Regions from separate parts of the Lysinibacillus sp. NPDC097214 genome, predicted to be linked through region 1. Evidence: predicted binding sites of a transcription regulator. Region 1 holds the regulator's gene; the other holds the start of a gene.
What was found. The regulator Rex, encoded in region 1, represses fermentation and respiration genes when NADH is low (regulators of the CRP and FNR family bind a similar motif). The targets are predictions, from matches to a motif close to TTGTGAAATATTTCACAA.

Region 1 (16,888 bases):
TTAGCATGGACATTGCAAAAGCCTTTAGTTGGAATATCTAGCTTAAAGTCATTGGCCGCAAATGCAGCACTATATGATGGGTTTATTTGTCCTATTTTTGATGCGCGAAGAGGCAATGTTTATACGGCCGTTTATAAAGGTCGTGAGCTTGAAACAATTATAGAAGATTATCACGATCATATTGATGGCTTGTTAGAGCGTTTACAGGCTTTAGAGGCACCGATTTTATTTGTTGGAGTAGATGTAGATGTTTTTTGGCATAAAATCGTAGAGGTGCTAGGTGATTATGCGAGGCGCATACCGTTTAGTCATGACTTGCCACGAGCAAGTGAAACAGTTCGATTAGCAACGAAAGTGGAGCTACCAAGTGTGGATGCTGTTCATCATTTTGTACCGCAATACAAACGTATTGCAGAGGCGGAGGCGAATTGGCTGAAGGAACAAAAGGAGAAGGCACATGAGTAGTAATGTAATATATCGTAAAATGGTAACTGAAGATGTCCCAGCAGTGTATGAAATTGAGCTTGCTACATTTTCTACACCATGGACGTTAGACTCTTTTTATTATGAAGTGCATGAAAACCAGTATGCACATTATGTGCTAGCTATAGATGACTATAATAACATTATCGGTTTTTGTGGAATGTGGATGGTTATAGACGCAGCGCAAATTACGAACGTAGCCGTTATAGATGCTGCTCGCGGTCGTGGAATTGGTGAAGGATTAATGCGAGAGGCAATGCGTATCGCTAAAGACCATAGTATGGAAGTCATGAGTTTAGAGGTGCGAGTAACAAATACAGTTGCTCAAAATCTTTATCGAAAGCTTAATTTCCAAGATGGTGGCATACGTAAAGGCTATTATACAGATAACGGGGAGGATGCCCTTGTCATGTGGGTGAATTTATGATGGAAGATCGAATTATATTAGCAATAGAATCGAGCTGTGATGAAACAGCAGCTGCGATTATTCGAAACGGCTCTGAAATTGTTTCAAATGTAGTTGCATCTCAAATAGAAAGTCATAAACGATTTGGTGGGGTTGTACCTGAAATTGCATCTCGTCATCATGTTGAGCAAATTACAGTGGTTATAGAAGAAGCATTAGCACAGGCAAATATGAAGCCAACTGATTTAGACGCTGTGGCAGTTACTGAAGGTCCAGGTCTTGTAGGTGCATTGTTAATTGGGATTAATGCCGCGAAGGCCTTTGCGTTTGCCAATGATTTACCGATGATCGGTGTGCATCATATAGCTGGACATATATATGCTAATGCACTCGTGCAGCCGATGGAATTCCCATTATTAGCACTAGTTGTATCAGGTGGCCATACAGAGTTAGTTTATATGAAAGAACATGGCTCTTTTGAAGTCATTGGTGAGACGAGAGATGATGCAGCTGGTGAAGCTTATGATAAGGTTGCACGTGTCTTAGGCTTACCGTATCCAGGTGGCCCACGTATTGACAAGCTAGCACATGAGGGGGATGAGGCTGTAACCTTCCCACGAGTGTGGTTAGAGGAAGATTCTTATGATTTTAGCTTTAGCGGTTTAAAATCAGCAGTTATTAATTATAAGCATAATATGGATCAGCGTGGAGAAGAGATTTCTCCGACTGCCGTTGCCAAAGGATTTCAGGATAGCGTAGTTGAAGTGCTAACAGCGAAAACATTACGGGCAGCACGTGAATATAAAGTGAAGCAAGTTATTGCAGCTGGAGGTGTAGCGGCAAATAAAGGCTTACGTACATCACTTGAGTCTGTATTTGCGGAAGAAGGTATCCCGTTGTATGTACCGCCATTAAAGCTTTGTACAGATAATGCCGCTATGATTGGGGCAGTAGCAACGCCAATGTTTGAAGCAGGTATTCGTGGTAATTTATCAATGAACGGTCGCCCTGGGATGGAGTTAAAATCCTGGCTTTAATTTCTTTCAGAAGTTAAAGCCTCCGGCATAGAAAAAGAGGTGTTTTAGATTTAATTCTAAAATACCTCTTTTTTGCTTTTATGAAAAAATTGTTGAGAAAACAGTGTATATAAGAAGATATGAATCTAGTTAGTTGACAAATTTTTCAGAAAATTATCCACAGGCAAGGCGGAAATAAAAGAGCGAACATCCGTACTTATGCACAAAATGTTGATAACTTGTGTATAACTTGTGATTATTCAATATATAGTAGCCTGTTTTGCACAGAATGATGTGAATAAAATATTTTTGAATTGTGGACAATGTGGAAAAGTCTGTTGATATGTTGGTATTACTAGATTTATAGTGTGTATAAAGTTGTGGGCATTTTTTGTCGAAAAATAGCACTTGACCAATATATATGAAAAAACAGGGCGAGTAAAGTAAAAAGCCATGCGAAAAGTCACATGGCTTTACAAGACGCCCACCTTAAAAAAGTTCGGTGGGGGATGTTATACAGTAATTTTTTCAAGTTCTTCACTTAGCTCCAGCCATTCCATTTCAAATAACTCGTACTGTTCCTTAGAAGTGGATAATTCATCCTGGAGTTGTGTGATTTTTTCGTGGTCTGTGAAAATCTCAGGGTCGCAAAGTGCTTCCTCTAAGCGAGCTATTTCAAGATTTACTTGCTGCATTTTTCCTTCTAGTTCCTCAAGCATGCGTCTAATTTGACGTTCCCGTTTTTTAGCCTCTTTATCAATTTTAGAGGTAGAGATCTTATCAGGTACATCCGCTTGAGCCTGCGGTTGAGCAGCTGCCTTCATTTGTGCAATTTCTAATAGCTCTTGTTTCTTTTCAAGATAATAATCATAGTCACCTAAGTACTCAAAGGAACCATCGCCAGATAGTTCGATTACTTTAGTAGCAATTCGATTGATGAAATATCGGTCATGCGATACAAATAAGAGCGTTCCAGGATAATCAATCAGTGCGTTTTCCAGTATCTCTTTACTATCTAAGTCTAAGTGATTGGTAGGCTCATCGAGAATTAAGAGATTTGCCTTTTGCATCATCAACTTAGCTAATGCAAGTCTAGCCTTTTCTCCACCAGATAAAGACGACACGATTTTATCTACATCAACCCCACTGAATAAGAAGCGGCCTAGCACTGTGCGAATATCTTTTTCATTCATTAAAGGCCATTCATCCCATAGCTCTTTTAGTACGCTTTTATTGCTCGATAGCTTGGCCTGCTCTTGATCATAATAACCAATTTGAACATTTGTACCATAGCGAATGTCTCCAGCGAGTGGTAGCAAATCTTTGACGATGGTTTTTAATAAAGTGGATTTACCAACGCCATTTGGTCCAACAAGTGCAACGCGGTCTTCTCGGAAAGTGCGTAATGTGATGCCACTCGATATTTTCTTATCACCATAGCCTATAGCTAAGTCATCTACAGATAAAACATCGTTACCACTTTGACGTTCAATTGTAAAACCGAAGCTTGCTGACTTTTCATCACCATCAGGGGAATCCATCCATTCTGTTCGTTCAAGCATTTTACGACGACTCTGTGCCATTTTAGTAGTAGAAGCACGAGCGATGTTTTTTTGAATAAATTCCTCAAGCTTTGCCTTTTCATCTTGCTGACGTTCATAAAGCTTCAAATCGCGCTCATAATTTTTCGCTTTTTCATCTAAATAGGCACTATAATTGCCTGTATATTTTGTGACGCGATGACGAGAGACTTCGTAGACAATGGAAACAACCTGGTCTAAGAAATAGCGGTCATGGGAAACAATTAGAATAGCCCCTTCATAGCTTTTTAAATATGATTCCAACCAAGAGAGGGTATCAATATCTAAATGGTTAGTTGGTTCATCGAGTATTAATAGGTCAGGTTTACTTAAAAGAAGCTTAGCAAGCGCTAACCGAGTCCGTTGTCCCCCTGATAGTGAGCTAATTGGCTTTTCGTAATCATTAGGATAGAACTGCATGCCATGAAGGACAGAACGTGTATCAGATTCATATTGATAGCCACCCGCATCCTTAAAATTATGCTGCAAATGATCGTATTCAGACATTATTTTTGCATATAAAGTAGGATTTTCATAAACAGTTGGATCGGCCATTTGTTGTTCTAATGATCGTAGTGTTTGTTCTTGGGCAATAAGCGGCTCAAAAATTGTCATCATTTCATCCCAAATCGACAATGTTGAGTTTAATCCAGCATGCTGCTCTAAATATCCAATTTGTACACCTTTAGGAATAATAATATCGCCAGAGTCATATGACATTTGACCAGCAATTATTTTAAGTAAAGTGGACTTACCAGCACCGTTACGACCTACTAATGCAACACGGTCACGATGTTGAACTTCTAATTTTACGCCACTTAAAATTTCATCTGCAAGGAAGGATTTATATAGTTGATTGACCTGTAAAACAATCATTCTTGACACCTCAATTCTTCCTTAGTGTAATGGATGAGCGATTGGCTTGCAATGTCGATGCTTTACTTATTCCAAGCTGTCATGTAAGATTGAAACGATTTCCCTTTATTTAGTGGCGTAAAAGCGCCATTAACTAAAGGAAAATCCTCCAGTGAATATTATAAACTTAGAAATATAAAGCATGTATCATAAATAGAACTTGATACGTTTTAAGGGGGAAAAAGTTTGAAACAAGAATTAAAAATTCCACAAGCCACTACGAAAAGACTTCCTCTTTACTATCGTTTTATCCAAAACTTTGCACAAGAAGGCATGGAACGCATTTCTTCGAAGGAACTAAGTGAAGCGATGAAAATTGATTCTGCAACTATTCGCCGAGATTTTTCTTATTTTGGTGCTCTTGGGAAAAAGGGATATGGCTATGATGTGCAGCATCTCTTACAATTTTTTAGCCAAACGCTCGATCAACATGAAGCGACAAAAGTAGCGTTAATTGGTGTAGGGAATTTAGGTAGTGCTTTATTAAAATATAATTTCCAAAAAAATCATAATACTCATATCGTTGTGGCATTTGACTCGAAGGCCCCAAAAGAAGGGAAGATGATTAGCAATATTCCTGTTTTTCACCCTGATTTATTGGAAGAGAAGTATGCAGAATATGGAGCGGAGCTTGCAATTTTAACAGTTTCACCACGCTCTGCACAGAAAATGGCTGATAGATTAGCAGCGATGAACGCAAAAGGAATTTTGAACTTTACGCCAGAGCGTATTACTGTACCAGATAAAATGCAACTTTTAACAATCGATTTATCGGTAGAGTTGCAGGCACTTATTTATTTAATTCGTAATCAGGAAGAGTGATCATAGTACATAATTTAACTTCTTTCAGCGGAGTCCAAACACCCGCTGAAAGAAGTTAAAGTCTCCGGACGCAATTAGGCCGGGGTATAATTGATAGTATAGCTCACAGTTTCTGTTAAATAGAAGTATGTAATAAATTGAGAGAATGACGAAAAACTTTCACATATTATTAGTTAGCAAAATGGCGAAATATGCGTTAAAATGATGGATATAAAGAGGAGGTGGCTGTAATGGGTGGTATTGGTCCTATGAGCCTCATTATTATCGGAATTGTCGCATTACTAATTTTTGGTCCTAAGAAGTTACCAGAGCTTGGTAAAGCATTTGGTTCAACATTACGTGAATTCAAAAATGCTACTAAAGGTTTAGCCGACGAAGATGATGATGACAAGAAAAAGAAAGAATTAGATAAGTAAGTTAGGATGTTTGAGGAATGAATCCAAGAGATCTAACTGTCATTGAACATATAGAAGAATTAAGAAAACGGCTTTTCATTGTTGCCGTTTTCTTTGTTCTCGCTATGGCTGGCGGCTTCTTTGTTGCAAAGCCGCTTGTTAAATACCTTCAAAGTACTGGAGCGAATTACAATATAGAGCTCCATGCATTTGATGTAGTAACACCGCTTGCAATTTATATCCAAGTAGTTTTCTTAATCGCTTTTATTCTTTCTTCGCCGGTATTGATGTATCAATTGTGGGCTTTTATTAGCCCGGGATTAAGGGACGTAGAACGAAAAGCAACTTTAAGCTATATACCGTATTCATTTTTATTGTTTTTAGCAGGGCTATCCTTTTCATACTTTTTACTATTCCCTTATGTCATAAAATTCATGATGAATTTATCAAACGATTTAGAAATTCAACAAACAATTGGCATACATGAATATTTTACGTTTTTATTTAAGCTTACAATACCTTTTGGTTTCCTTTTCCAATTACCGATTGTAGTCTTGTTTTTTTCACGTATTGGGATTTTATCTCCTGAGTTACTAATTCGTATTCGTAAGTATTCATACTTTGGTTTATTTGTATGTGCTGCTCTAATCGCGCCACCTGAATTAGCTTCGCACTTAATGGTTTCAGTACCGTTGTTTGTTCTTTATGAAATTAGCATTATGATTTCTCGTATTGGCTATAAGAAATACTTAAAATCAGAGGAAATGCGAATGAAGGAAGAACAAGAGGCTGAGCAAAAACGTCAGATAGAAGAGGCACTTGAACAGCAGAGGCGTCAAATCGAAGAATTGAATCAATAATAATAGAAGCTCGATGCTAATTAGTAGCATCGAGCTTTTTCGTCATTATAGTTACAGCTTACATGCAATAAAAATCAGTGGAAGAAAAACTCCCACTGATTTTTTATTGCATTTTTTCTAGTTCTTGAAGAAACTTTTGCAATGGTTCTGCATACAATTGTACAAGTGTCACAAAACCGTTCAGCATGACATGGGCGATAATTGACGTCCAAATGCGTTTCGTTTTGTGATATAAGAAGGCAAAAATTAATCCACAAATTGTATAAAGCAAGATATGTGAGAAGTCCATATGAATAAGTGCAAAGAAAATGGCACTTACTATAGCGGCTACCCAGAAATTAGTTGTTTGGACAAGCGAACCAAAAATTACACGACGGAAGACGAACTCTTCTAAAATTGGTCCAAATACGACAATTGCTAGTATCGCAATAGGAGCGCCTTTTGCTATACCTACAATATCAGCTGTGTTTTGCGACCCACCTTGGATACCGAATATAGCCATTTCGATAGCTGCGCCAATCATTTGGCCAAAGAAGACTAAGAAGAAACCAATAATTCCCCACATAATTGACAGTGGTATCGTTTCTTTCTTCCCTTTATAAATATCCCAAAACGCTTTATCGCGAGATGTTAAGATTAAGCTTAGAATTAACGCAATAGCAAAGCTGAGTGCAATATACCAGCCTTGCGTGAGCGGAGCAGCTTGCTCACTAGGTAAACCGGTTGTACTCATAACAAACTTGTGAAATGGGCTTGCCAGCCATCTACCTGATATTTGCATGAGGATATAGATCAGTAAAACATAAAGGGCTGTTTTTTTATGTTTATTTATTTTTTGAGAATTGTTCACAGTCAAAATCCTTTCCATTCATTATGCTACCTTTCTATTGTAGAGGAATATGGAAAGAAAACAAAATTTTTCGAAGTTCTGACTTGCAAAAAAAAGTGTGATTGATTATCATAATAATTGTGTTAGCACTCGTATAGGTAGAGTGCTAATAGACTTAAACTTACATTTAATTAATAGGAGGTTGTTTCACTTGTTAAGACCACTAGGAGATCGTATTGTAATCGAACTAATCGAGGTAGAAGAAAAATCTGCATTCGGTATTGTACTGCCAGACTCTGCAAAAGAAAAACCACAAGAAGGTAAAATTGTAGCAGTTGGGACAGGTCGTATATTAGAGAACGGGCAACGTGTTGAGCTTGACGTTAAAGTTGACGACCGCATTATTTTCTCTAAGTACTCTGGTACAGAAGTTAAATATGAAGGTAATGAATACCTAATTTTACGCGAAAGCGATATTCTTGCAATTATTGAATAAGTTCATACTTTTTTAGTTTATTAAAGTTAATACCTTTAGTGATTGTCACAGATAGACAAATGAATGGGTGACAATGACAGTATGGCGAAATTTTTATAAATATATTGATGAAGCTTAACGAATATTCCATTCCAGGAGGGTAAATTCAAATGGCAAAAGATATTAAATTCTCAGAAGAAGCACGTGCATTAATGCTACAAGGTGTAGATAAATTAGCAAACGCAGTAAAAATTACTCTAGGGCCAAAAGGTCGTAACGTAGTTTTAGAAAAAAAATTCGGTTCGCCACTTATTACAAATGATGGTGTAACAATTGCAAAAGAAATCGAGCTAGAAAATCCATACGAAAATATGGGTGCAAAATTAGTAGCAGAAGTTGCTTCTAAAACAAACGAAATCGCTGGTGACGGTACAACAACTGCAACAGTATTAGCTCAAGCAATTATTCGTGAAGGCTTAAAAAATGTAACAGCTGGTGCAAATCCTGTAGGCATTCGTAAAGGGATCGACAAAGCAGTTGCAGCAGCCCTGACAGAATTAAACGCTATTTCTCGTCCAGTAAGCAACAAAGAGGAAATCGCACAGGTTGCGGCTATCTCTGCTGCTGATGATGAAGTAGGGCAATTAATTGCAGAAGCAATGGAACGTGTTGGTAACGACGGTGTTATTACAATTGAAGAATCTAAAGGCTTCACAACTGAGCTTGATGTAGTTGAAGGTATGCAATTCGACCGTGGTTATGCATCACACTACATGGTAACAGATACAGATAAAATGGAAGCTGTATTAGATAATCCTTACATTTTAATTACTGATAAAAAAATTACAAACATCCAAGAAGTATTACCATTATTAGAACAAGTGGTACAACAAGGTCGTCCACTGTTAATCATCGCTGAAGATGTTGAAGGTGAAGCTCTTGCAACACTTGTAGTGAACAAGCTTCGTGGTACATTCAATGCTGTAGCGGTTAAAGCTCCAGGATTTGGTGACCGTCGTAAAGCAATGCTAGAAGATATCGCAATTTTAACAGGTGGTCAAGTAATTACAGAAGAATTAGGCTTAGATCTTAAATCAGCTGATATTACATCACTTGGGCGCGCTGCGAAAGTTGTTGTGACAAAAGACAATTCAACAATCGTAGAAGGTGTTGGCGGTGCAGATGCAATCGAAGGTCGCATTGGTCAAATCCGTGCTCAACTTGCTGAAACAACTTCAGAATTCGATAAAGAAAAATTACAAGAACGCCTTGCAAAATTAGCAGGTGGTGTAGCAGTAATCAAAGTTGGTGCTGCAACAGAAACAGAACTAAAAGAACGTAAACTTCGCATTGAAGATGCGCTTAACTCAACTCGTGCAGCAGTTGAAGAAGGTATCGTATCAGGCGGTGGTACGGCACTTCTTAACGTATATGCGGCAGTTGAAAAAGTAGCAGATGCAGAAGCAGGCGATGTAGCAACTGGTGTGAAAATTGTTCTACGTGCTTTAGAAGAGCCAGTTCGTCAAATCGCAAACAATGCTGGTCTTGAAGGCTCAATTATCGTGGATCGCCTAAAACGCGAAGAAATCGGTGTAGGCTTCAACGCTGCAACAGGCGAATGGGTAAACATGATTGAAGCGGGCGTAGTAGACCCAGCGAAAGTAACTCGCTCAGCTCTACAAAACGCAGCATCTGTCGCAGCTCTATTCTTAACAACAGAAGCAGTAGTAGCAGATATTCCAGAACCAGCATCAGCAATGCCAGATATGTCTGGTATGGGCGGCATGCCAGGAATGATGTAATCTACGGCTTAGCCAAAAACCACTTCTCAAATTTGAGAAGTGGTTTTTGTGCTTTAGTGAATCTTTATCAGTGAATGCTGATAAAAGCTGGTTTTTCGCAAAGATATGTACCCTTTTTTAGGATGGTGTATTCCTCCTTAAGTGCATGCAATTTCTTTTCATAATCGTTTTGCACCCGCTTTAACTCTGTCGGTGTGACATATTGAATTAATAATAAATTCTTATAATAAATAAAAAGGCTATTCATTAGTTCATATTTGAACTTCTGGATAGCCTTTTTGCTATAGTCATTTGTATTGAACTTCAATTAGGTTGAGAATCTACATCCCTGGTAGGTTTAAGCCAGGATATTGTCCACCTGGAAATGGCATTGGAAGTTGCGGATATGGCTGCTGAGGATGCGTAGGACGCATATGTGGTGGATATGGTTGCTGAGGACGCGAAGGATGCATATGTGGTGGATATGGTTGCTGAGGACGCGAAGGATGATTATGTGGTGGATATGGTTGTTGAGGACGCGAAGGATGCATATGTGGTGGATATGGTTGCTGAGGACGCGAAGGATGCATATGTGGTGGATATGGTTGCTGAGGATGCGAAGGATGCATATGTGGTGGATATGGTTGTTGAGGATGCGAAGGATGCATATGTGGTGGATATGGTTGTTGAGGACGCGAAGGATGCATATGTGGTGGATAAGGTTGCGAAGGCCGAGTTGGGTACGGAAGTTGCGGATATGGTTGCTGAGGGCGTGTTGGATACGGGCTACCAGAAGGCATGGTAGGATGAAACGGAATGTTAACATCAACATTGTCGGGATTTAAATTAGGGTTGACCAATGAAACACACCTTTCTTCGTTTTTCTTTTCTAACATATGCCTACAATTATGATCGTCGTAGGCATTAAACTAGGTGAATAATCAACAAAGGTAGAATTCATTAAAGTAGAAAATGTTATAAAATATATCAAATTTAATTATAATAGAAGGAAATATCATTTAAAGGATGTTTAGATAAATGACCATTATAAAAATAAAGAAAATTAAGATACAAAATTTACGAAATGTACGACATGGTGAAATTGTGTTAACGGTGAATTTTGAGACGTTTTTTAAGGCTAATGTTGTAGGTTTATACGGACAAAACGGTTCAGGGAAAACAACGATTGTTGATGCATTTGGCTTGCTCAAGGCACTGATCTCCGGCTGGATTACTGAAATAAAATTACCGTCTCAGGAAAAGAGATTAATTATGGCAGGGGAGGATACGGCAAGTATTGAGTTCGAGTTTCTTGTAGAAAATCCATTTGGCACATTTTTTCTCAATTATTATGTAGAGTTACAAGAAGATCAAAACAGACTATACACAACGGTTGAACGTATAGCGTACAGAGAGAATGAGAAAGGAAAGCGTTCAAAGATTCTAATTAATGTTACAGAGGAAGACATACAACTACGTAAAGCAAATCTTTCTGATATGAATGAAAAAACGCGTATCCAATTACTAGTCATTCATCAACTATCTAAAAAACAATATACATCCTTTGTCTTTCACAAAGATTTAAAGCCATTATTACAAGACAGGCTGTCAGAGCTAGAAATGCAATTACTTCACAATTTAGCAATAGATTTTAATCGAGATTTACATGTTGTGAATAATCAAAATATCGCACCCTTATATGAGGAGCGCAGCATGCCATTTAGTATCCATCTAGAAAAAACTCGTGGTTCTATCCCTTACAATTTGAAAGGGCCAGCGTTATTGCCAGAGGATACGTTTAATGTGTTATGTGAAGTAATAGAGCAAAGTAATCGTGTATTATCAGCGATTATTCCAGGTCTGACTATAAAGATTAATGTAATTACCAAACAAACGATGGATAATGGAGAAAAAGGAATCCGTTTTGAATTTTTATCACAACGAGGGGAGCGCGAATTACCACTACGGACAGAGTCAGAAGGGATTTTGAAAATTATCTCTGTACTCAGTGTGCTCATTGCCGTTTATAATAACCCAAATGCTTGTGTAGTGATTGATGAACTAGATTCTGGTGTTTTTGAATATTTATTAGGCGAGTTGTTAACAGTGATTGATGAGGACGGAAAAGGCCAGCTTATTTTTACGTCTCATAATTTACGCGTGTTAGAGGTGCTTGCTATTAAAAACTTATGGTTTACGACAACGAATGAGGAACGTCGTTATATGCAGCTAAAGGGTATTAAAGAGGTAAATAATGCTCGGGATGTTTATTTACGTGCAATTCAGTTGGGCGGACAGGATGAAGAGGTTTATAAAGAAACGAAGATATTTAAAATTAAGCGTGCCTTTAGAAAAGCGGGTGTCCAGCGTGACTAAAAAGGTTCTTTTAATCATTGTAGAGGGGCAGACGGAGCAAATTATTTTAGAGGATTATCTAGATGAACATTTTGCAAATTCTACGATTCGCTTCGATGTACAACGGGAAGATATTTTAACGAAGTGGGATGCAAATAAACGGATACCTAATATTAAAAATAGTATTACGAGAGTGATTCAGAACTATTTGCAGAAGTATAAGTTTTTAGCGAAGGATTTAACTGCAGTCGTTCATATTACTGATGCAGACGGGTGTTTTATTGCCCCCGAATTTGTCAAAGTGAAGGAAGATATTGAACAAAAATTATACTATACAGAAGATGCAATATTGGTGAAATCTGAGAAGCGTAAGGAGCAAATTGAGCAACGAAATGAAATGAAGGCGAATAATGCCAAAATCCTTGTAGCAAATGATCATTTTAGCATTCAGCGATTAAGAATACCGTATCAGCTATTCTATTTTTCTACAAACTTAGAGCATGTACTATGGAATGAGCGCAATGAAATAGCAACGGAAAAGGTGCAAAAGGCTGATGAATTTATGGACAGTTTATCGAGTTCCATAGAAGAGTTTTTAAAAGACTATCTTCCAGTTAACTCTGAGCTTCCTTATAAAGAAAAAATGAAAATGAGCTGGTCATTTTTGATGGAGGGCTGTAATTCGTTACAGCGCGGAACGAATGTGCCGTTATTATTTGAAATGATTAAATCAGATGTACAATAAAGTGTAACTTTAATCGGTGGGGGCCACATCTTCCACTGATTTTTAGTCTTCACCAATAAGGCTTTAATGGGCAGTTAATGTCTATGCCCTCCATTAATCGTTGGAGGGCATTTTATTGTGTAGAAGACAAAATATAAATTAGAGCAACATGCCAGAAGATACATATTAAGTGCAATGGTTGATTGTAGTGGAGACTGGACAGCGCCCAGGCGGGAATAACTTCGCTAATTCCTCCACAATGTGTGTAAAAATAATTTGGAAAAGTGTAACAAATTATTTGTTGCGACGACTTATTTGTGAGTGTAGAAAGTGGGGTGAGGTTTTGCATCAGGATATATTTAAAATTGAACAATTGTACGATTGTTATCATCGTGATGTGTATCATTTTGCACTTTATTATACAAATAGCAAACAAGAGGCAGAGGATATTACACAAGAAACGTTTTTTAAGGCGATGAAGCAGTTAGATAATTTAAAGGATAAAGATAAAGTAAAAACTTGGCTCTTATCAATTGCACGGAATACAGCAGTAGATATACATAGAAGGCAGAAAATAAAACGTTTATTAACAGAAAAACTTAGCTGGCAGCCCGTATTGAAGGAAGTGCCAAAGCCTATAGAGATTGTGGAGAAAAATGAGCAATGGCAGATAGTACAAGAAGCATTAATGACATTAAAATCACATGATCGGACAATCATTATTTGCAGAATGCTAAAAGACTACACGATACAAGAAACAGCTGCGATTTTAGGTATCTCAGAAGTTAAGGTGCGTGTTGATTTTCATCGAGCAATGGCGAGGCTTCGAAAAAAGGTAGGGAGGGATGATTGATGGAAGAACGTGATTACAATTTATTTGATGCACTAAAAAAACGCCCTGATAAAGAGCCAGATATAGATTACTCAAATCAATTACGGCAAAAACTCCAAAAGACTCATGTAACAAAAACAAAAAGATTTTCTATCGCAACCATACTAACCGTTCCAGTGACGCTAGTTGTTCTTCTATTTGTATTCAGCATTGGTACAGGACAATCGTTCAATTTGAAAAATGCAGCACAGTTAACCATCAATCTAGAAAAAGACCTTACTAATATAGTGTGTATGTTCCTCATGCTTACGCTCTCATTGTTTATTTTGTTCGTTTATTTCAAGGGGCTTACGAAGGGAAGACTTGTCTACATGACATTTTCTTTGTCTTTCTTGGCATGGATAGGGAATCTAGTATATGCAGAGCACCGAAATATTGATGAACCTATTGTGCAACCAAGTTATAGCGAATCCTACGATTATACGAGTAAGCAAGACAATATAGATGAAATTCAACAGGAACAGGATAACTACTGGATGAAAACAATAGAGGGAGGTATAAAATAATGAAAAATCCTTACGATTATTTATTTAATGGCATGGGTTTTATTTTTATTGATTTAAGTGCTTTTGGATTACCAGATATATTACCAGATTTCATTGGTTATCTATCTTTCGCATACGGTATTCACTTGTTGCCGTCTTTTCATAACTTAAAGCGTTGGTCAAAAAATTTCGCCATTATTTTAATGATAATGTCATTTTTCGTGGAGCTAGCTCGATGGCTTGGTTATAAAGTACCCGGTGAAATTGGAATAGATTTTATGCAATTTTTATTCATCGTTTTTATGTATTGGGTTTTTCAATTATTATTACACATTCATAATAATAAACCTCTTGAAGCTAAAACATTTAAAACGTACCAGAAATTCATGGCATTTATGCTTTGCGGCTTCGTAATACAGGCATTTTCAATAAATGTTGATACAAGTATGCGAGAAATTACTCATTTTATAGATTCTTTATTACAGGTGTTTTCTTATTTCTTTGTTATATTCTATTATCGAACGTGTCATAAATACTATAAAGAACTTAATGAAAAAAAGGTCCATTCGCTAGAATAAGCGAAGGATCTTTTTTTGTTTATAGGGAATCTGTTCTTATTGAACAGTGACATCTTTTCCTTTCCTAATTCATAAGCTTTATAGGTGTGATTTTATCAAGCTAAGAGGAGGCACTGACATTCAAATACATGTTGTACGGGCAGGGGAGTCCTTATGGGGTATTGCACAGTCGTACGGGACATCAGTTCAAAGTATTGTAGATGCCAATCAAATTCCTGAACCAAATAGATTAGTTATAGGGCAAGCACTTGTGATACCGATTGTCGGAAATTTCTATTATGTGCAGTCAGGAGATAGTCTATATTCAATCGGTCAACGCTTTGGCATAAATTATTCAACACTTGCTCAGGTAAATAATATAAGTCCGAGTCAACCTTTATCGATTGGTATGCGACTTTATATTCCACCTCAACCAAAAACAAAAGCTGAAACATTGGCATATTTAGAGCCAAGAGGAACATTCGTTAGTGAGGCATTATTGAGCCAAGCGAGAGAAGCGGGTCCATTTTTAACGTATCTTGCTTTATTTAGCTATGAGGCAAGGCGAGATGGAACGCTTAAGAGTCCTCCGAGTCAAGGTGTGACGCAAATTGCTAATGATACAGGAGCTTCTCTAGCAATGGTTGTCTCAAACCTAGAGAATTTTAGCTTTAGCGGTGATTTGGCGAGAGATATTTTTCAAAGTACAGCAGTACAGGATTTGCTTTTTAATAATATTCTTGAAGAGGCAAAGCGTTTAGGAACCGTTAAAGATATTCATTTCGATTTTGAGAATTTGCCGGGAGATCAACGAGAAGCGTATAACAATTTTTTAAGGAGAGCGGTGAGTCGATTCCATTCACAGGGGTATACCGTATCGACAGCGCTAGCTCCCAAAACAAGTGCTACTGAGCGAGGTCCATGGACGGCGGGGCATGATTATAAAGCACATGGAGAAATAGTGGATTTTGTTATGTTAATGACTTATGAATGGGGATATTCTGCAGGACCACCTATGGCAGTATCGCCACTTCCAGAGGTAGAAGCGGTTGTAAAATATGCAGTAAGTGAGATACCTCGAAACAAAATTATACTTGGACAGAATTTATATGGATATAACTGGACACTTCCTTTTGTACAAGGGGGCCCGAATGCAGAAGCAATTAGTCCACAAAAAGCAATTGAGATTGCTAAAAAATATAATGCTGCTATTCAGTTTGATTTGAGATCTCAAGCACCGTTCTTTGAATACTATGATGAGCAAGGTAAAGCACATGTAGTCTGGTTTGAGGATGCTAGATCCATTCAAGCGAAGTTCAATTTAATTAAGCGGTACCAACTTCGTGGAGTAGGCTATTGGAAGTTAGGTTTACCATTCCCACAAAACTGGTTATTGATTGGGTCGAATTTTGATGTAGTAAAGAAATGAAATCTTAAGGAGCAAACACTTTCGCCTCGGCGTAATTGTTGCTGTCGCTACGTTAGCACTCGATTTCGCTACAAAAGAGTTCATTCTCTTTTCTGATAAATATTAACAATTAGGAAACGCTGTTTCCATTTCTGGAAATATATATTATAATGATAGTAAATGATATTTTAGGAGGGGTATTTTGGGTAAGTTCAAAAAGTTAGGTATCATACTAACATCAACTGCATTTTCTGTCGGTGTACTTTCGCCAATGGCACAAGCTTCAGCAAACGTAAAAGAACCACAAGAGAGAGTTGCAATCCAAGTTGCTTCTACAGAAACAAAGGTTACAAAAAGTGTGCTTATTAAGCAATTGAATACATTATTCCCTAACAAGTTCAAATTTGTATCAGAGAAAGACTTCTCAATGGGGGAAGCACATTACTTTAATGATGATAAAACAATACGCTATAACTTAAACTTCCATAAGACAATCAATGGCAAAGACGTTTATGGTGATTTTACATTTAAAGGCGAAGATTTAGAATTAGAATATTTCCACTATCAACCTGCCAATATGGCGGATGCATTGTATCCAGTGAAGTATTCAGAGGTGGAGGCAAAGAAAATTGCCCAAGACTTCCTAAAGAAATTGCCGAATACTGCGAATTACAAGCTTCGTGAAGACAATTGGTATGGTGATTTTGGTTTTAGTTTTAGTAGACCTTTATCTGAACCAATTACGTATTCATTCGCTTATTCGCCAACACATAATGGTGTACCACTAAATAATGAGTTTATCAATATTACAGTTTTAGCAAATGGTGAAGTTACAAGTATGTATCGTAATACTGAGTCAACTAGTAAGGCAACATTTGATAACTTAGAACAGAAAAAGAATGAAT
Region 2 (16,888 bases), on a different contig from region 1:
CAATAACAATTGTAATACCTGTGATCACAACTCCTGAAAAAACAGGTGCCTGCCACAGTTCATTTAATAAACCTAAAAATCCTTCTGATTGGATAGAAAGACTTGGTACATAGGTTAAAGATGTAATGATGTAATAGACTAGCCCGACAGATATACTTGTCCACACTGCAGGTGTACTTACACGCTTCCAAAACGGCCCTAATACGATTGGCCAGAAAATTGTTACGAAAACAATATCCCATGCCAAATAGGCTAAATCAATCACTTTCTGGAAGCTAACCGCTAAAACTAAGCCTAGCAAAGCGCTTAAAATAATAATAAGTCTTGAAAATCTTAATAATTTTTTAGGGTCTGGGTTTCGATTAATAAAGTCTAAATAAATGTTTTTTGTGATAATTCCTGAAGTCGCAACATAACATGCAGCTACAGTAGACATCCCCATCGCGGCCATTGCTGTTAAAAAGATGGCTGCTAATAACGGTGGGAAATATCCCTGAGCAAAGGCAAGCATTAACGTCTCTGGATTTGTGCTACCAGGATAAATCGTTTTGAATGCCTCTCCTAACATACCCGGAATCCAGCTGATCGCGATAATAATTGTCCCAGCTATAATCATGCTGCGCTGTGCTACTTTTGGACTTTTCGCAGCTGCTACCCTTTGTCCTAAATCCACCGCTGGAATATCACCAAGTGCTAACACAAGATAAAGTGTCCAAAACTCTGCTCCAGCCTTATTGAAGAGTTCACTAATATTCCACCACTCAGGGTTAAATGTTACATCAGGGTAATAGAATAAGATAAAAATTGTAATCCCTACTATACCCGCTACTGCAAGTGCCCCCTGAACAATTTCTGTATAGGCTACAGCCCATAAGCCACCAATAACAGAATATATAGCTGTTAATGATACGAAGAGTAATGCAGCTGGAACGAAATCAATTTGCAACAGTTGCTGAATGATATACGTGCCACCAACTGTTAACGCAGCTGCATTAAAGACACCGAAGGCAATCGCCATTACGACGCCTGTGTAGGCACCTAACTTTTTACTTCCATATCTTAATCCATAGTAGTCTGCTAATGTCCAGCCCTTCAATCTACGTAAAGGCTTCGTCCAAATGAGTGCTCCAAGAATCATACAAGTCCCTAAACCGCCCATTGTCGCTGAACCTTCAAAGCCGCCACTTGTGTAACCTGAGCCTACTGCTGCAAAGAAGAATGGGGCAGCTAATAAGGCCGCCACTAGACTTCCTGTTACAACAGATAAAGGCATACTCCAACCAGCAACAATTAAATCCTCCGCAGTATTTACGCGTTTGTATCCTTTATATCCAATGTAATAAATAAAAATTAAGTATAAGCTAAAGATGATTATATTTAACATAGTAGTGCTCCTTATTTTCCCACATTATCCGTTCATAACGACTCCACCATTAGGTGTTAATATTTGACCCGTATAGAAATCCGCATTTTCTGAAGCTAAAAATAACACGCTCTTTGCGATTTCTTCTGGTTGAGCTAATCGTTTTAACGGATATTTAGCAGACTCTTCCTCCACATAATTTTCGCCAAATTCCTTTAGGATGTCTGTAAATGTTCCACTAGGAGCTACTGCGTTGACTAATATCGAAGGCGCTAGCTCTCGTGCCAAAGCCTTCGTAAATGCATTGATGCCACCCTTTGCAGCAGAATAATGCGTAAATTCTTCACAACCTAAACTACCAATATCAGAAGAAATATTAATAATTTTTCCTTTGTTTCGTACTTTCATTCTTTTTACTGCTTCTCGACAATTGTAGAAGCAACCGTATAGATGAACTTTAATCATTTTATCCCACTGCTCATCTGTTAAATCCATCATACTTGAAGCCTGTGCGAAGCCAGCATTATTAACAAGAATATCAATATCGCCTAACTGTTTGTCCATAGCTTGATACATAGCTTGAACTTGCTGAGAATCCGATACATCTGCATTAAATTTCATAGCCTGTACACCAAACTTTTCCGCTTGTGCACGAACCTCTTCTGCCTCGTTGTCATCACCAATATAATTGATACATACATTGGCTCCTTGCTCGGCAAATCCTAAAGCAATGGCTTTGCCGATTCCTTTGCTGGAACCAGTAATTAGTACATTTTTTCCTTTAAAATTAATTTCCATTATTGATCATTCTCCAATTTGAATTTTGTTACAAGTACCTGTAATTCTTCTGCTGTTTTTCCTAATGAAGAAGATGCCTCTTTCACCTCTTGCATGGTCGTCAATTGCTCTTGAGTTGCGCTTGATACGTTCGACGAGAATTCAGATGACTGCTCCGTAGATTGCTTAATATTATTGACAGATGCTGCGACTTCCTCCGAAGAAGCGGAAATTTGTTGAGACGCAGCTGAAATTTCGCGAATCTGACTCGCCACTTCTTCTGATGAAGTGAGAATTTCTTTAAAGATTTCCCCTACCTCATTTGTAAACGCCATACCCGCCTTTACATCTTCTTTTCCTTTTTCCATAACAGTGATAGAAGCGTTTGAATCAGCTTGAATTGTACTAATCAAATTGTATATTTCCGTTGCAGATTGTGATGATTGCTCCGCTAATCGTCTAACCTCGTCAGCGACAACCGCGAAGCCTTTCCCATGCTCTCCTGCCCTAGCAGCTTCGATTGCCGCATTCAATGCTAGTAAGTTTGTTTGATCTGCTATTGCTGTAATAAGACTTACGATATCGCTAATTTTTTTCGTATTGATATGTAAACCGTTTATTGTTGTCCCTATTTGTTCAACAGAACCATTGATCAACTCCATTTGTGCAATGACTTGTTGAACAACATGATTTCCACGTTCTGAAGCTTGAGAAGCAGAAATAGATGATTCAGCAGCTGTATTAGCAGAGTCAGCAATTTGCTGGATGCCTGTTGCTGTTTCCTCCATAGCAGCTGCAGTTTCCTCAGTCATAACCATTGAGGCCTCAGCATTTTGCGTGATTTGCCCCATGTCTTGAGCAATATTTGTTGCGCTGTTATATGTCTCTGCTGCATTCACCGTTAGCTGATTAGCTGCAGAAGAAACGTTATTAGATGTATTTCGGATATTTAAAATGATATGTTGTAAATTTAAAACCATCGTATTAATAGATTTAGATAAATTTCCGATTTCATCCTTCGTTACTTCTAAATCTACATTTACTAATTCCCCATTCGCTACTTGATTTGCAGCATTTACTACTTTCTTAAGTGGCTTTAATAGACGATCAATAATTATGTAAAGTAAAACTAATAAAATTAAAATTCCAATAACAGCTATAACAATTTGTTTAATGATACTTGTTTTAATGATTGTATTTATATAGTCCGCAGAATAATCAAGTCCTAATAATGCAATGAGCTTGCCATTGTCATCTTTAATAGGGCTAAATACAGTTCGCCATGAACCATAAGGATCTTGGAAAATATCGGTTACCTCAGTGCTATTATTTTTAATAGCCAATTTAGCTGTTGTTACATGTTCATCTGCTAAATCAGTAAAGAGTTCACCCGCTTCATATACTTCGTTCAAATTAGAAGTATAGCCTATTGGGGTAACGCCATCTGCATCCTTTACATCCCAAATATAGCTCCAGCTCATAATTCCTTGTTCTTCTTGAATCCTATCGAGTTGCTTTTGAATTTTCTTAAATTCAGCATTCGTTTCTCCCTTTTCAGACAACAAATCTTTAATATCATCACTATTAAGATTCATAGCTGTCAATAAACCAACACTTTTCAACTCTTGCTCTAAATCAACAGACATTCGATTGTTTAATTCTCTAATACTTTGCGTAGTAATAATAGCAATTAAAAGTAAAACAATTATTGAAACCGTTAGTAAAAGTTTGTTTTTCAATGAAGCATTTTTTAACAACCTCATGATTACTTCCCCCTTTATTATGTTTTTGACAAAAAAATAACCTATTTCAAAAGAAATAGGCTTCAAAGAATATAACTAGCAACTATATGTACTTAACTAGTACTCCTTCGCAGCTCAGCCATCATAGTAATTAAAACCTTAGACCTGTAGCTTTGCGTCTCTACCTTTCGGTAAATTTGCCCATCTTTTTCTTTCCAAAATTAACACAATGGGTAAAAGTAGTCAATGTCACTAGATAAAAATACACATATTTTTTACTATTTTACTATAAGTATGAAATGAATAGTATTACGGCTCATCCACAATTTGCGTAAATAAAAACAGCTACAACGCAATATTGTAGCTGCTACTATAATTTAAAATAATCAATTACCCCTAAATGATTATTCATATTAAAAATACTTATCCGTTTAGTGTCATGACTAAAACTGCCGGTATAAATGATACTGTAAACATACTCACATACCACATCGATGTACGGCGTAATGAAAAACGAACTTGTTTCTTTTCTGCATAAAAAATGTCTATCATAATTGCAGCAACAACAAGTGGAATAGTAACACATGCGATAGCAACTAATAAAATTTTTAAACTAAACATAAAAGCACCCCTCTGTTCGTGAACATTTATTTTCCATCTTTGTGACAACTTTATGTCATTTTCAGTGTACACAATTTCGTCACAAAATGTCAACTACATTCGACTAAGAAAAATGTGCTTTTTGTAGATAATTTTTATCATAAACTAGATTTCTCCGTAAAACTCTTCACAAAAAAAGCAGCTGCAAAATTGCAACTGCTTTGTTGAACATTAATTTATTGGCTATTCACTAAAATTACCACTTGACTAATTATAGAAGAACGCAAGGACGCGCCTCAGACTTCACGCTTCTTTTTAATCAAAAATAGATCTTAGTATTGAGCCATTTTAATCTCTATATTTATATGTCAGCCCTCTTAAAAAATTTCTCACAAAGCGATCGCCACATTCTTTATAGTTACGATGACTCGGATTTCTTAAAATGGCACCTAATTCGCCTTTCGAAACGCTAACGCCCCCATCATATAAAATATCGAGCATCTCTTCACTCGTTAAGGCTAACGCTATCTTCACTTTCTTTAATAGCATATTATTAGGACTTTCTTTTCCTGAAACAGGTGGTGGTCCTTCTTGCTGACCAGACTTAGGCTTTTGCGGACCTCGTTTAAATGTAATAAATCCATTTAAAAAAGCCTCTACCATTTTATTATTACATTTGATGTATTCTTCTGGTGCTTCTTCCTCATCATTAACTTTAATAAGCATGTTCAATACTTCTTCCTTCTTAAAGTCCATGCCGCCTAGCTTGAAAATTTCAACCATATCTTTATTTTTGATATCTAATGCATATCTTAAACGAATTAAAATATCATTGTTCGTCATTTAAAAAACCTCCATTTTAACTGTAAAGCGCTTCTAACAATCGTATCTTCAAGATTGTAGCATTACTTTATTATAGCAGAGACATTCACAATTTTAGTTAGCTTTCCAAAAGTTACTTTACTATAGTATTTAGAATGTGCATTTTATTTTTTAACATGTATGATTAGCCAACTCTCGACCATTCTAATCACAAGGAGGTGAGATAAATGGCTAATCGTAGTTCAAATAAGCTTCTAGTTCCTGGTGTACATGAAGCTGTTACTCAATTGAAGTATGAAATCGCACAAGAATTTAATGTACAATTAGGTCCAGAAGCCTCTTCTCGTGCAAACGGATCAGTCGGAGGAGAAATTACAAAACGCCTCGTAGAAATGGCTGAAAAACGTTCAAAAGGTTTATTATAATAATAAATTTAAAAAAGAACGAATCCCTTTTATTAATTGGAATTCGTTCTTTCATGTTTTTGCAGTTACATCATTCTACCGTCGTCGTCAATCAACATTATTTGATTCAAAGTTATCAAGCAATGCACGCACTTCATCTGTTGATTTCGTGTTCATCAATTGATTTCTTAATTCACCAGCTCCACGGAATCCTTTGACATAAATTTTGAAAAAGCGATGAAGCCCTGTTATTGAACGTGGTAGTACTTCCGCATATTGATCTTGAAGATCAAGCTGCAGTCTTAAAAGATCAAGGTACTCTTTGCTGCTATGCTCTTTTGGCTCTTTTTCAAAAGCAAAAGGATTTTTAAAAATACCTCGCCCGATCATAACACCATCAATACCATATTGTTCAGCAAGCTGCAGTCCAGTTTGACGGTCAGGAATATCTCCATTGATTGTTATTAGCGTATCTGGTGCGATACGGTCACGTAATTTTTTGATTTCCGGAATGAGCTCCCAATGCGCATCTACTTGGCTCATTTCCTTTCTTGTACGTAAATGAATAGAAAGGTTCGCAATATCCTGTTTTAAAATATGCGTTAGCCACTCCTGCCACTCATTTACCTCTTTAAAGCCAAGTCGTGTTTTCACACTTACGGGCAATCCGCCCGCTTTTGCTGCTTGAATAAGCTCTGCCGCAACGTCCGGACGCAGAATAAGGCCACTACCTTTCCCTCTCGATGCTACATTCGGTACAGGACAGCCCATATTAATATCGATGCCTTTAAAACCTAGCTCTGCCATACCAATACTCATTTGACGGAAATATTCGGGATTATCACCCCAAATATGTGCCACCATTGGCTGTTCATCTTCTGTAAAAATCAAACGACCTCGCACACTTTTCATGCCCTCTGGATGACAATAGCTATCCGAGTTTGTAAACTCAGTGAAAAATACATCCGGTCGACCGGCTTCACTTACTACATGACGAAAAACAACATCCGTCACATCTTCCATTGGTGCAAGTACAAAAAATGGTCGCGGTAAATCACGCCAAAAATTATCTATCATTTCAAACTCAAATCCTCTCACTGTGGGTACAACTTCAAACTCTCGGTCAAAAATATGAAGCCAAATGTTCCACTTCTTTTACACTTATATCATGCTCAATAACTGATTATCAAACACAAATACATTTGGCATTTATAATTTGTGAAAATCGGCAATGTTTATTTTAACGAAAATCGGTCTTGAATGGTATGTTTATAAACAAAAAGCAGATGGCATAGATTTTTGAACTGAACCCCGAATAGTGGACATTTTATTCCAAAAACATAAAAAAGCAATTCAAGATAACGGTTAATTTATCATAAAGCAATCGAATTATAAACCTTTGATATCAAACCCACGTTCTTGAACTGCCTATTATAATGTTCTGTTACCAATTATGAGGTGTATAATTTTCATCACATATATCAAAAGTAACCTCTTCTATTCAAGCATAAGATTCAACCAAAACCCTTCCATGCTTACACAAAAAGGATGGAAATTCACTCCATCCTTTCAGAGTTCTATCATTTACTAATCAATCACCCGAGCAACATCTCTACCACAAGTCTTGCATTTCCCCTTCAATACAGGGGCATATTCTCCCTCTTGTATCGTGTACTTCACAATTGCCGTTACACCACAATTGCCACAAAATACGTTTTTCACGAGCATTTCTCTGATATCTTTCGGGATAGAGAGCCATTTTTTTGCTGCGTCCATTATGATCGCTCCTTTAGAGTTAGTTCCGTAACAACCTCCACATGCGTCGAATGCGGGAACATATCCACAGGTTGAATCTCCTGTGTTTGATAGCCCCCATCCTCCAAAATTCGAAGGTCACGTGCTAATGTAGCTGGGTTACAGGACACATACACAACACGCTTTGGACGTTGCTCTAAAATCGTCTGAAGAAGCGCCTCATCGCAGCCTTTGCGTGGTGGGTCAACTACTAAAACATCTGCTTCCTTACCTTCCTTATACCAACGTGGAATAACTTCCTCTGCTGGTCCAGCCTCGAAATACGTATTCGTAAAGCCATTTAGTGCTGCGTTACGTTTTGCATCTTCAATCGCTTGCGGGACAATTTCAACGCCCATAACAGCCTTTGCTTGTTGTGCAAGGAATAATGAAATTGTGCCTATACCACAGTAAGCATCAATTACTCGTTCATCACCCTGTAAGTCAGCGTAGTCTAATGCTTGTTTGTATAGAACTTCCGTTTGCTCAGGGTTTACTTGATAAAATGAACGGGCTGAAATTTCAAAGCGAACATCGCCAATTGTATCAATAATAACGTCCTTGCCCCACAGATTTACGGTTTCATCACCGAAAATAACGTTCGTTTTGTCGCTGTTAATGTTTTGCATAATGGATGTGACATTCGGGACAAGCTTCTGAATTGTCGCAACAGCGGCTTCTTTTTGCGGGAATTTTTTCTTTTTAGTTACGAGAACAACCATCACTTCACCAGTTGCTCGTGCCTTACGAACAACTACGTGGCGCAGCATTCCCTCATGTGATAGCTCGTTGTATGGTTGAACACCGATTGCCACTAGTTCCTTCTTCAAACCTGCAAGAATAGCGTCCGCTTCCCCAGTCTGGATTAAGCATCGCTCCATATCCACAATGCTATGAGACTTCGTTTTGTAGAAACCAGCAATTGCTTGTCCTGCTTCATTTGAGGAGAAAGGTATTTGCGCTTTATTACGGTAATTCCAAGGCTCTTCCATGCCTTTCACAGGTAGAACAGGCGCATCAATTTTACCAATGCGTTGCATGACATTACGCACCATGTTTTCTTTCCATTTTAGCTGTCCTTCATAAGACAGGTGCTGTAATTGGCAGCCGCCACATTGTTTAAAATATGCACAAGGCGCATCTACTCGATCTGGCGATGGCTTGAGAATTTCTACGACCTTCGCAAAGCCGTAGTTTTTTAGCGTTTTCACAACATGTACTTCCGCCGTTTCATTAGGAAGTGCACCTTGGATAAATAATGGATAGCCATCGACCTTTGCAACGCCATTGCCATCATGTGTTAAATCTTCTATATAAACTGTTAATCGGTCATTTTTTTTCACGGGTGCTGACATTCGTACATCCTCCATTTCAATCTCTCTATTGTAGCATGTTGTGGCGGATGAAAAAAGAACAAGGCTACTATTAACGGCTCAAATGTGGTCGGCTCTCTTTCTAAACTGATCGGGTAAACCAAGAATGTGATCCGCTCTCTCTTCAAACTGATCGGGTAAGACAAGAATGTGATCCGCTCTCCTCTCAAACTGATCGGGTATGCCGAGAATGTGATCAGTTCTCTCTTCAAACTGATCGGGTATGCCGAGAATGTGATCCGCTCTCTCTTCAAACTGATCAGGTAAGACAAGAATGTGATCCGCTCTCTCCCAAAACTGATCGGGTAAATCAAGAATGTGATCCGCTCTCCCCAAAACTGATCGGGTAAACCAAGAATGTGATCCGCTCTCCCCAAACTGATCACCTTTACACGAGTAGAAAAAAGAGCCGCTATTCGCGACTCTTCCCCTCTTTCCTTACTGTATGGTAATCTCTAGGTGCCCACCAGAAAGCAGCGACTACACCTAGGATGACGACTATAAATGGTGCATAAAAAATCAAAAAACTTGTCATAGTTGTATCCCTCCTATGCGTGATTGTCTTCTTTTCCTGTCACATAATCTTTGTTGAAAAGGAATAATTTCAACAACAAGAACAGTGACGGAATAAGCAGACACAATCCCAAAATAAACGCGATGACGAGTGCAATTGCCATTTGTGTACTTGTAAAGCTATCGTAAATTGTTAAATACGGATACAGTAAATATGGATATTGAGCAATTCCATATGCGAAGAATGCCACTGCAAATTGGGCAATCAATAAACTAACCGCAAGACCGTAATTTTTTCGCATCCATATTAATATTACAGTAACAATAAATAACACAGCTGAAATGGCAAACATCCACCATAGATTTACCATGTTATTGTAACTTTCAGGGTTGATGAATTTCATTTCGTACATAATGCCGAGCGCACTTACCATTAATGGTATCGCCCAAGCAAGTGCGTATTTTCGCATTAAATTTGTAGCTTCTCGATCCCTTGCTTTATGCGCATACCAAGTTAAAAACACGGCTGAAATATAAAGTACAGCTGCAATGCTCAACACGACAATACTCCAAGCAAACGGGCTCGTATACAACGTCCAATAATTCAACACCGGTTGCCCGTCAACAATATCAACATAGCCACCACCAGCAATCGCGAACACAACAGAGAGTGAGGCCGGAATAAGTAAGCCTGCTATACCATACGTCAACGTGTAACCAATATGCCCACGTGCGCCATATGATTCAAATGCATAGTAGGAGCCTCGTATTGCAAGAAGCACTAGCGAAATACTAACTGGGACAAGTAAAATTGTTCCATAATAGAAAGCTGTTTGTGGGAAAAATCCAACAATCCCTACAAAGAAAAATACTAAAAAGACATTAGTTACTTCCCAAACAGGTGATAGATAGCGCTTAATAATATTCGTTAAAATGTGATTTTTTCCGATAAGTAGACTGTAGGCATTAAAAAAGCCTGCACCAAAATCGATTGAAGCTACAATGACATAACCAAATAGGAAAATCCATAACACTGAAATACCTAAAATCTCTAATGTCATAAGATGTCACCGCCTTTTTCAGCATGGCGATCTTCTATTTCTCGCTCAATTGGATTCTTTTTGAACATACGAATTAACACTACGATACTTCCTACTGCTAATACAGCATATACGCCGGTAAACAACAGCATCATTAAATCTACATGGTCACTCGTTGTGGCCCCTTCTGGTGTTCGCATTAATCCGTATAAGATCCAAGGCTGTCGTCCCACTTCAGCAAGCCACCAACCTGCTTCAATTGCAATAATGGAAAGTGGTCCACCTGCAACAACGATCCATCTAAACCAACGTCTATGAATAAATCGCCAATCACGTGCTTTCCCGGATACGTAAACTAGTGAAACGAATGCCATGAACATGCCAATAAACACCATTAGATCAAAGAGGTAATGAATATACAGTGGTGGTCGATCTTCTTTAGCAAATTGATCTAAACCAATTACCTCTGCATTTGGATTATTATGTGCTAAAACACTTAAAGCATAAGGTACTTTAATAGCATATTTTACTTCTTCACCATTTAATACACCAAGTAGTATAAGAGAGGCTTTATCTCCTGTTTCAAAATGCCACTCAGCTGCAGCTAGTTTTTCTGGCTGATATTCTGCTAAATATTTTCCTGAAAAGTCTCCAATAATCGCTGATGCAATGGAGAAAATCAGACCAATCTTCATAAGTAGGTATAAAGATTTTTTATGGTATATATGCTTAGAACCTCTAAGTAGACGGTATCCTGCAATAGATGCTAATACAAATGCGGAAGTCATGTAGGCTGTAACGAGAACATGTGCTACTTTTGTCGGCATCGCTGGATTAAACATGGCTAAAAAAGGTTGAATATTCACAAGCTGTCCGTCCACAATGTCAAATCCTTGTGGCGCATTCATAAACGCATTGACAATTGTTATAAACACAGCTGACATTGATGCACCGATAGCAACCGGAATTAACAGTAGCATATGCTTTTTCGGACTATCGAAACGATCCCACGTATATAAGTAGATGCCTAGGAAGATGGCTTCAAAGAAAAATGCAAACGTTTCCATAAAAAGTGGTAATGCAATTGTTTGTCCGGCAAGCTGCATAAAATTCGGCCATAGTAAAGACAACTGTAAGCCAATTGCTGTCCCTGTAACAACTCCGACTGCAACTGTAATAACAAAACCTCGTGCCCAACGTCTTGCCATTAAAATATAGTGCTCATCATTCTTTTTATACCCAGTCCATTGTGCGATCATAATCATTAATGGGACACCAACACCAATCGTTGCATAAATAATATGGAACGATAAAGTTAGTTCCGTTAATGCTCTACTCCAAAAGACCGCTGATTCATTTACCATTTCATTGCCCCCCTAACTTCCAAATATTCTTCCAAGTATGGAAAGTAGCATGATAATTGCAACACCAAAGCTTAGCCAAATGAGCTTTCTTTCCTGTGACTTATACAAAGGCAACACTTCCTTTCCCTTATCCATACCCTCATTTTCCACTATTGCAACGAAAAAAACCTTTATAATGGACCGGAATTTCGGCCTATTATAAAGGTTTCAAATTTTGTTCAAGTAATATACGCACATTTGCCAAACATTTTTCTTAATTCATTCACAATACCAATTAAAGGATGTAAATATGCATGTATGTGGTATTTAATCCATTAATATCCATAACGAAAGGTTCTCTTAACTTGAATAGAACCCTTGTTATGTTTATTACATACGGTCTTCCTCACGAATATCTGCTAGTGGAACAAAAATTTCAATATGACGCTTCAAGTTTTCAAATGTTGCAGGCGCGTCCCCACCATATTCACCATCTAAGTTTAAATGAATTTCATCTTCAGTAGATACTTTGACGACACTTGCCTTTTTATAAATTACACGATCATCATTTAAATGCTCGCCTCTTAATGCCATCGCAGCAAGCTGAATAAATTCAGGTAGGTTTACTTTTTTCAATACGATTAAAGTAAAGTAGCCATCATTTATACTTGCGTCTGGTGCAAGCTTTTCAAAGCCTCCTACTGAATTTGTTAAGCCACATAAAAACATCATAGCATCCCCATCAAACACTTCACCATCATATTCAATACGCATGTGAGAAGCTTTAATCGATGGGATCATTTCCACTGCTTTTAAGTAATAAGCTAACTGTCCTAGCATTGTTTTCATTTTACTTGGCACTTCATAAGTTAATTCTGTAATCCGTCCGCCAGCAGCAATATTGATGAAATAGCGTTCCCCATTTAATAAACCAACATCTACCGGCAACGATTCACCTTTAATAATAATGTCAACGGCAGCTTCAATATTTCGAGGAATCTGCACGGCACGGGCAAAGTCATTCGTTGTGCCCATCGGAATTAGACCCACTTTCGGCCGGTTCTCAAATGGACTTACACCTGCAACAACTTCATTTAATGTGCCATCTCCACCAACTGCAATAATTATATCAAAGCCACGTTCTACTGCATTTTTTGCAGCAATGGTTGCATCGCCTTCACAGGTTGTTGCGTGACAAGATGTTTCATAGCCTGCTACCTCTAATTTTGCCAATACTTCTGGTAGATGCTTTTTAAACACTTCACGCCCAGATGTAGGATTATAAATGATTCTTGCTCGTTTCATAACATACCTTCTTTGCTTCATAAGATTCTATTTCTTTTCAACGAATTATACGTTTAAATGTTGCATTGAAGTAAACAAAAGCAAGGCATGTCCTCTTTTTTCTGACATGCAGCCTTGTGATTTACAATTATTGCAATGCAGCTGTTACTTGCTTTTTAAAATCCTCGTAAACATATGTCCAATATGATTTATTCGTTATATTCTCTTCACGAATTTCTGCATATAGCGCTTTTTGTGCATCATCAAATGTCGGATCTTCTTTATCAGGTAAATTAGCTCGTTTACTTACTACTAGATCCTGTAATTCTGGTGCTCGTGGTCCCCATTTTCCAACAACCTGACCAGCATCATCTAATAAAACATAAACCGGAATTGCACGGCCACCGTTTGTTAAATAACGATCAATCAAATCTGTATCGGCATCACGTAGTACTGCGCGCATATCTAATCCTGCTGCCTCTGCAACTCGGCGAATGATTGGATTGTTTAACATTGCGTCCCCGCACCAGTCCTCAGTAATTGTTAAAATTTTTGGTTGCTTGCTCTTCAGCATTTCGATAAAGCCATCGTTTACTGGCACTTCGAAACCATCATAAATACGGAAGCTTTCCTCTTTTAACGTCTTCATATTATCCATATATTGTTGAATTGAAATCGCATCATTGAAATATTGTTGTTCAGTTTTCATTGATAGACCTCCTAAAGTTTTATCATGTTCTATTCTATATTTTGCTATGAATACTCCATTTAGACAACTATAAAGTGCTAATTTGGTATTTTTTAGTTCTTATCTCCATAAAATCGAGTTTATTTCCGTTCCTGCCGAACCTTTCCTGGAATCGCCCAGCCTCTACTTCAATCCATTTATTCAAATGACATACATTTTATCAAAAATCATCTCCGATTTTTGGTGACTAGCCATTTTTTATAAATTGGCATCAAATAAAGGAACCATATGTAACTTCCTAAACGCACCTGATATTGACTGCCTGTTGATACTTTACTGGTAATAGGCATTTATCTTGTTATAGATGCCCCTAAAGAATCTTTAGTATGTATTAATTTTCAAAATAAAAAGCCAAGAAAACAAATTTGCTCTCTTGGCCCTCTATATTGCAATTGCAATTAACGTTTTGCAATTTCTTGTTGTAATAATTTATTGACCATTGGTGGGTTCGCTTGACCTTTAGTGGCTTTCATAATTTGACCAACTAAGAAGCCGATAGCGCGATCCTTACCGTTTTTGAAGTCTTCGATTGATTGTGCATTGTTGTCTAGAACTTCTGTAACGATAGCAAGTAATGCACCTTCATCAGAAATTTGAACTAAACCTTTTGCTTTAACGATTTCTCCTGCAGAACCGCCTTTTTCTACTAATTCAGCAAATACTTTTTTACCGATTTTAGAAGAAATTGTACCGTCAGTGATTAATTTCACCATTTCCGCAAGGTTTTCTGGTGTTAATGCAGTATCTTTAAGGTCTTTTTGTTCTGCATTTAGGTATGCAGAAACATCACCCATAAGCCAGTTTGCTGAAAGCTTTGCATCCGCACCATTTACGATCATTGCCTCGAAGAAGTCTGAGATTTCTTTTGAAATAACAAGAACTCCTGCATCATATGGTGTTAACCCTAATTCTTCAACATAGCGTTTTTTACGAGCATCTGGAAGCTCTGGGATTTCTGATTTTACTCGTTCTAACCACTCATCATCGATTGATAGACGAACTAAGTCTGGCTCTGGGAAGTAACGATAATCGTCTGTTCCTTCTTTCACACGCATAAGAATTGTTTTACCTGTTTTTTCATCGAAACGACGAGTTTCTTGCTCAATTTCCCCACCTGAAAGAAGAACATCAGCTTGACGTAATTCCTCATGCTCTAAACCACGGCGAACATAGTTGAAAGAGTTAAGGTTTTTAAGCTCTGTCTTTGTACCAAATTCTTCTTGACCATATGGACGAAGTGAAATGTTGGCGTCACAACGAAGTGAACCTTCTTCCATTTTACAGTCTGAAACATCTGAGTATTGGATGATTGATTTTATTTTTTCAAGATACGCATACGCTTCGTTTGGCGTGCGAATATCCGGCTCAGAAACGATTTCTACAAGTGGTGTACCTTGACGGTTAAAGTCAACTAAAGAGTGGTCGCCACTGTGAGACAGTTTACCAGCATCTTCTTCCATATGAAGACGTGTAATACCAATACGTTTTGTGTAACCATCTACTTCGATATCAACCCAGCCATTTTTACCGATTGGTTTATCGAATTGAGAAATTTGATAAGCTTTCGGATTATCTGGATAGAAGTAGTTTTTACGGTCAAATTTTGTTTCTTGTTCGATTTCCATGTTAAGTGCAAGTGCTGCACGCATTGCGAAATCTACAACATTTTTATTAAGTACAGGAAGGACACCAGGATAGCCTAGGTCGATAACTGTAGTATTTGTATTTGGTTCAGCACCGAAATGAGCTGGTGCTGGTGAGAAGATTTTTGAGTTCGTTTTTAACTCAACGTGTACTTCTAAACCAATGACTGTTTCAAAGTTCATGTTATTTTCCCTCCCAAATTTGAGGAACTTGTTTATGGAACTCCGTTGCTTGTTCAAAAGCATGAGCTACACGGTAAATTGTTGCTTCATCGAAATATTTACCGATAATTTGTAAACCTAGAGGTAGACCATTTTCAATACCGCATGGGATCGAGATGGCTGGCACACCAGCTAAGTTCATAGGAATCGTTAAAATATCGTTCGCATACATCGTCATTGGATCATCGACGTTTTCACCAATTTTAAATGCTGGTGTAGGAGAAGTTGGTCCAATGATTACGTCAAAGTCTTCAAATACTTTGTCATAGTCTGCTTTGATAAGTGTACGTGCTTGTTGAGCTTTTTTGTAGTAAGCATCATACGTACCTGCACTTAGCGAGTAAGTACCAAGCATGATACGACGTTTTACTTCATCACCAAAGCCTTGTGCACGTGTTTCTTTATAAAGGTCCATCAAATTATTAACATTTTCTGCACGGAAACCATAACGGATACCATCAAAACGAGAAAGGTTAGAAGACGCTTCAGAAGAAGAAAGAATATAGTACGCTGCTAGTGCATATTTCGAGTGAGGAAGTGATACTTCTTCTACTGTAGCACCTAAGCCTTTTAATACTTCTAATGCATCAAGCACTGATTGACGTGCTGCCTCGCCAACACCTTCACCAAGAAATTCTTTTGGCACAGCGATACGTAAGCCTTTTACGTCACCTGTAAGTGCTGCCGCGTAGTTTGGTACTTCTACGTCTGCAGAAGTTGAATCGTTTGCATCTAATCCTGCGATTGCTTCAAGTAAAAGAGCGTTATCTTCAACATTACGTGTAATTGGTCCGATTTGATCTAAAGAAGATGCAAATGCAACTAGACCAAAACGTGATACACGACCATATGTAGGCTTCATCCCTACAACACCGCAATAAGCAGCTGGTTGACGGATTGAACCACCTGTATCAGAACCAAGTGAGAATGGTACTTCACCTGCTGCTACTGCTGCTGCAGACGCACCTGAAGATCCACCTGGTACGTGGTTTAAGTTCCATGGATTTTTTGTTGTTTTATAGTATGAGTTTTCATTTGAAGAACCCATTGCAAACTCGTCCATGTTTAATTTACCGATAGTGACCATACCTGCATCACGTAGCTTTTTAACTACTGTTGCATCGTAAATTGGCATAAAGCCTTCTAAAATTTTAGAAGCACAAGTTGTTTCTAAGCCTTCTGTCACGATGTTGTCTTTAACACCGATAGGAAGACCGAAA

Region 2: the regulator Rex is predicted to act here: its motif matches at 12,043-12,060, upstream of ACQKMI_RS22245 (cytochrome ubiquinol oxidase subunit I).

The regions. Positions count from the first base shown of each region.
Region 1 covers NZ_JBNNSS010000015.1:54,829-71,716, reverse strand. The annotation lists gene tsaB (tRNA (adenosine(37)-N6)-threonylcarbamoyltransferase complex dimerization subunit type 1 TsaB) at 1-465, shown strand, start outside; gene rimI (ribosomal protein S18-alanine N-acetyltransferase) at 458-910, shown strand; gene tsaD (tRNA (adenosine(37)-N6)-threonylcarbamoyltransferase complex transferase subunit TsaD) at 907-1,926, shown strand; gene ACQKMI_RS22695 (ABC-F family ATP-binding cassette domain-containing protein) at 2,418-4,361, opposite strand; gene ACQKMI_RS22690 (redox-sensing transcriptional repressor Rex) at 4,587-5,222, shown strand; gene ACQKMI_RS22685 (twin-arginine translocase TatA/TatE family subunit) at 5,453-5,638, shown strand; gene tatC (twin-arginine translocase subunit TatC) at 5,656-6,477, shown strand; gene ACQKMI_RS22675 (CPBP family intramembrane glutamic endopeptidase) at 6,581-7,345, opposite strand; gene groES (co-chaperone GroES) at 7,518-7,802, shown strand; gene groL (chaperonin GroEL) at 7,952-9,583, shown strand; gene ACQKMI_RS22660 (hypothetical protein) at 10,002-10,367, shown strand; gene ACQKMI_RS22655 (AAA family ATPase) at 10,601-11,938, shown strand; gene ACQKMI_RS22650 (hypothetical protein) at 11,931-12,662, shown strand; gene ACQKMI_RS22645 (RNA polymerase sigma factor) at 12,985-13,494, shown strand; gene ACQKMI_RS22640 (hypothetical protein) at 13,494-14,039, shown strand; gene ACQKMI_RS22635 (hypothetical protein) at 14,039-14,596, shown strand; gene ACQKMI_RS22630 (glycosyl hydrolase family 18 protein) at 14,832-16,004, shown strand; gene ACQKMI_RS22625 (YcdB/YcdC domain-containing protein) at 16,186-16,888, shown strand, end outside.
Region 2 covers NZ_JBNNSS010000014.1:55,235-72,122, forward strand. The annotation lists gene ACQKMI_RS22190 (sodium:solute symporter family protein) at 1-1,384, opposite strand, end outside; gene ACQKMI_RS22195 (SDR family NAD(P)-dependent oxidoreductase) at 1,409-2,161, opposite strand; gene ACQKMI_RS22200 (methyl-accepting chemotaxis protein) at 2,161-3,903, opposite strand; cyclic di-GMP riboswitch class I at 4,009-4,094, opposite strand; gene ACQKMI_RS22205 (hypothetical protein) at 4,306-4,503, opposite strand; gene ACQKMI_RS22210 (DUF1456 family protein) at 4,831-5,325, opposite strand; gene ACQKMI_RS22215 (alpha/beta-type small acid-soluble spore protein) at 5,532-5,729, shown strand; gene ACQKMI_RS22220 (tRNA dihydrouridine synthase) at 5,817-6,806, opposite strand; gene ACQKMI_RS22225 (hypothetical protein) at 7,296-7,484, opposite strand; gene rlmD (23S rRNA (uracil(1939)-C(5))-methyltransferase RlmD) at 7,484-8,857, opposite strand; gene cydS (cytochrome bd oxidase small subunit CydS) at 9,288-9,410, opposite strand; gene ACQKMI_RS22240 (cytochrome d ubiquinol oxidase subunit II) at 9,424-10,449, opposite strand; gene ACQKMI_RS22245 (cytochrome ubiquinol oxidase subunit I) at 10,446-11,792, opposite strand; gene ACQKMI_RS22250 (diacylglycerol kinase) at 12,162-13,076, opposite strand; gene ACQKMI_RS22255 (thioredoxin family protein) at 13,204-13,764, opposite strand; gene gatB (Asp-tRNA(Asn)/Glu-tRNA(Gln) amidotransferase subunit GatB) at 14,202-15,629, opposite strand; gene gatA (Asp-tRNA(Asn)/Glu-tRNA(Gln) amidotransferase subunit GatA) at 15,631-16,888, opposite strand, start outside.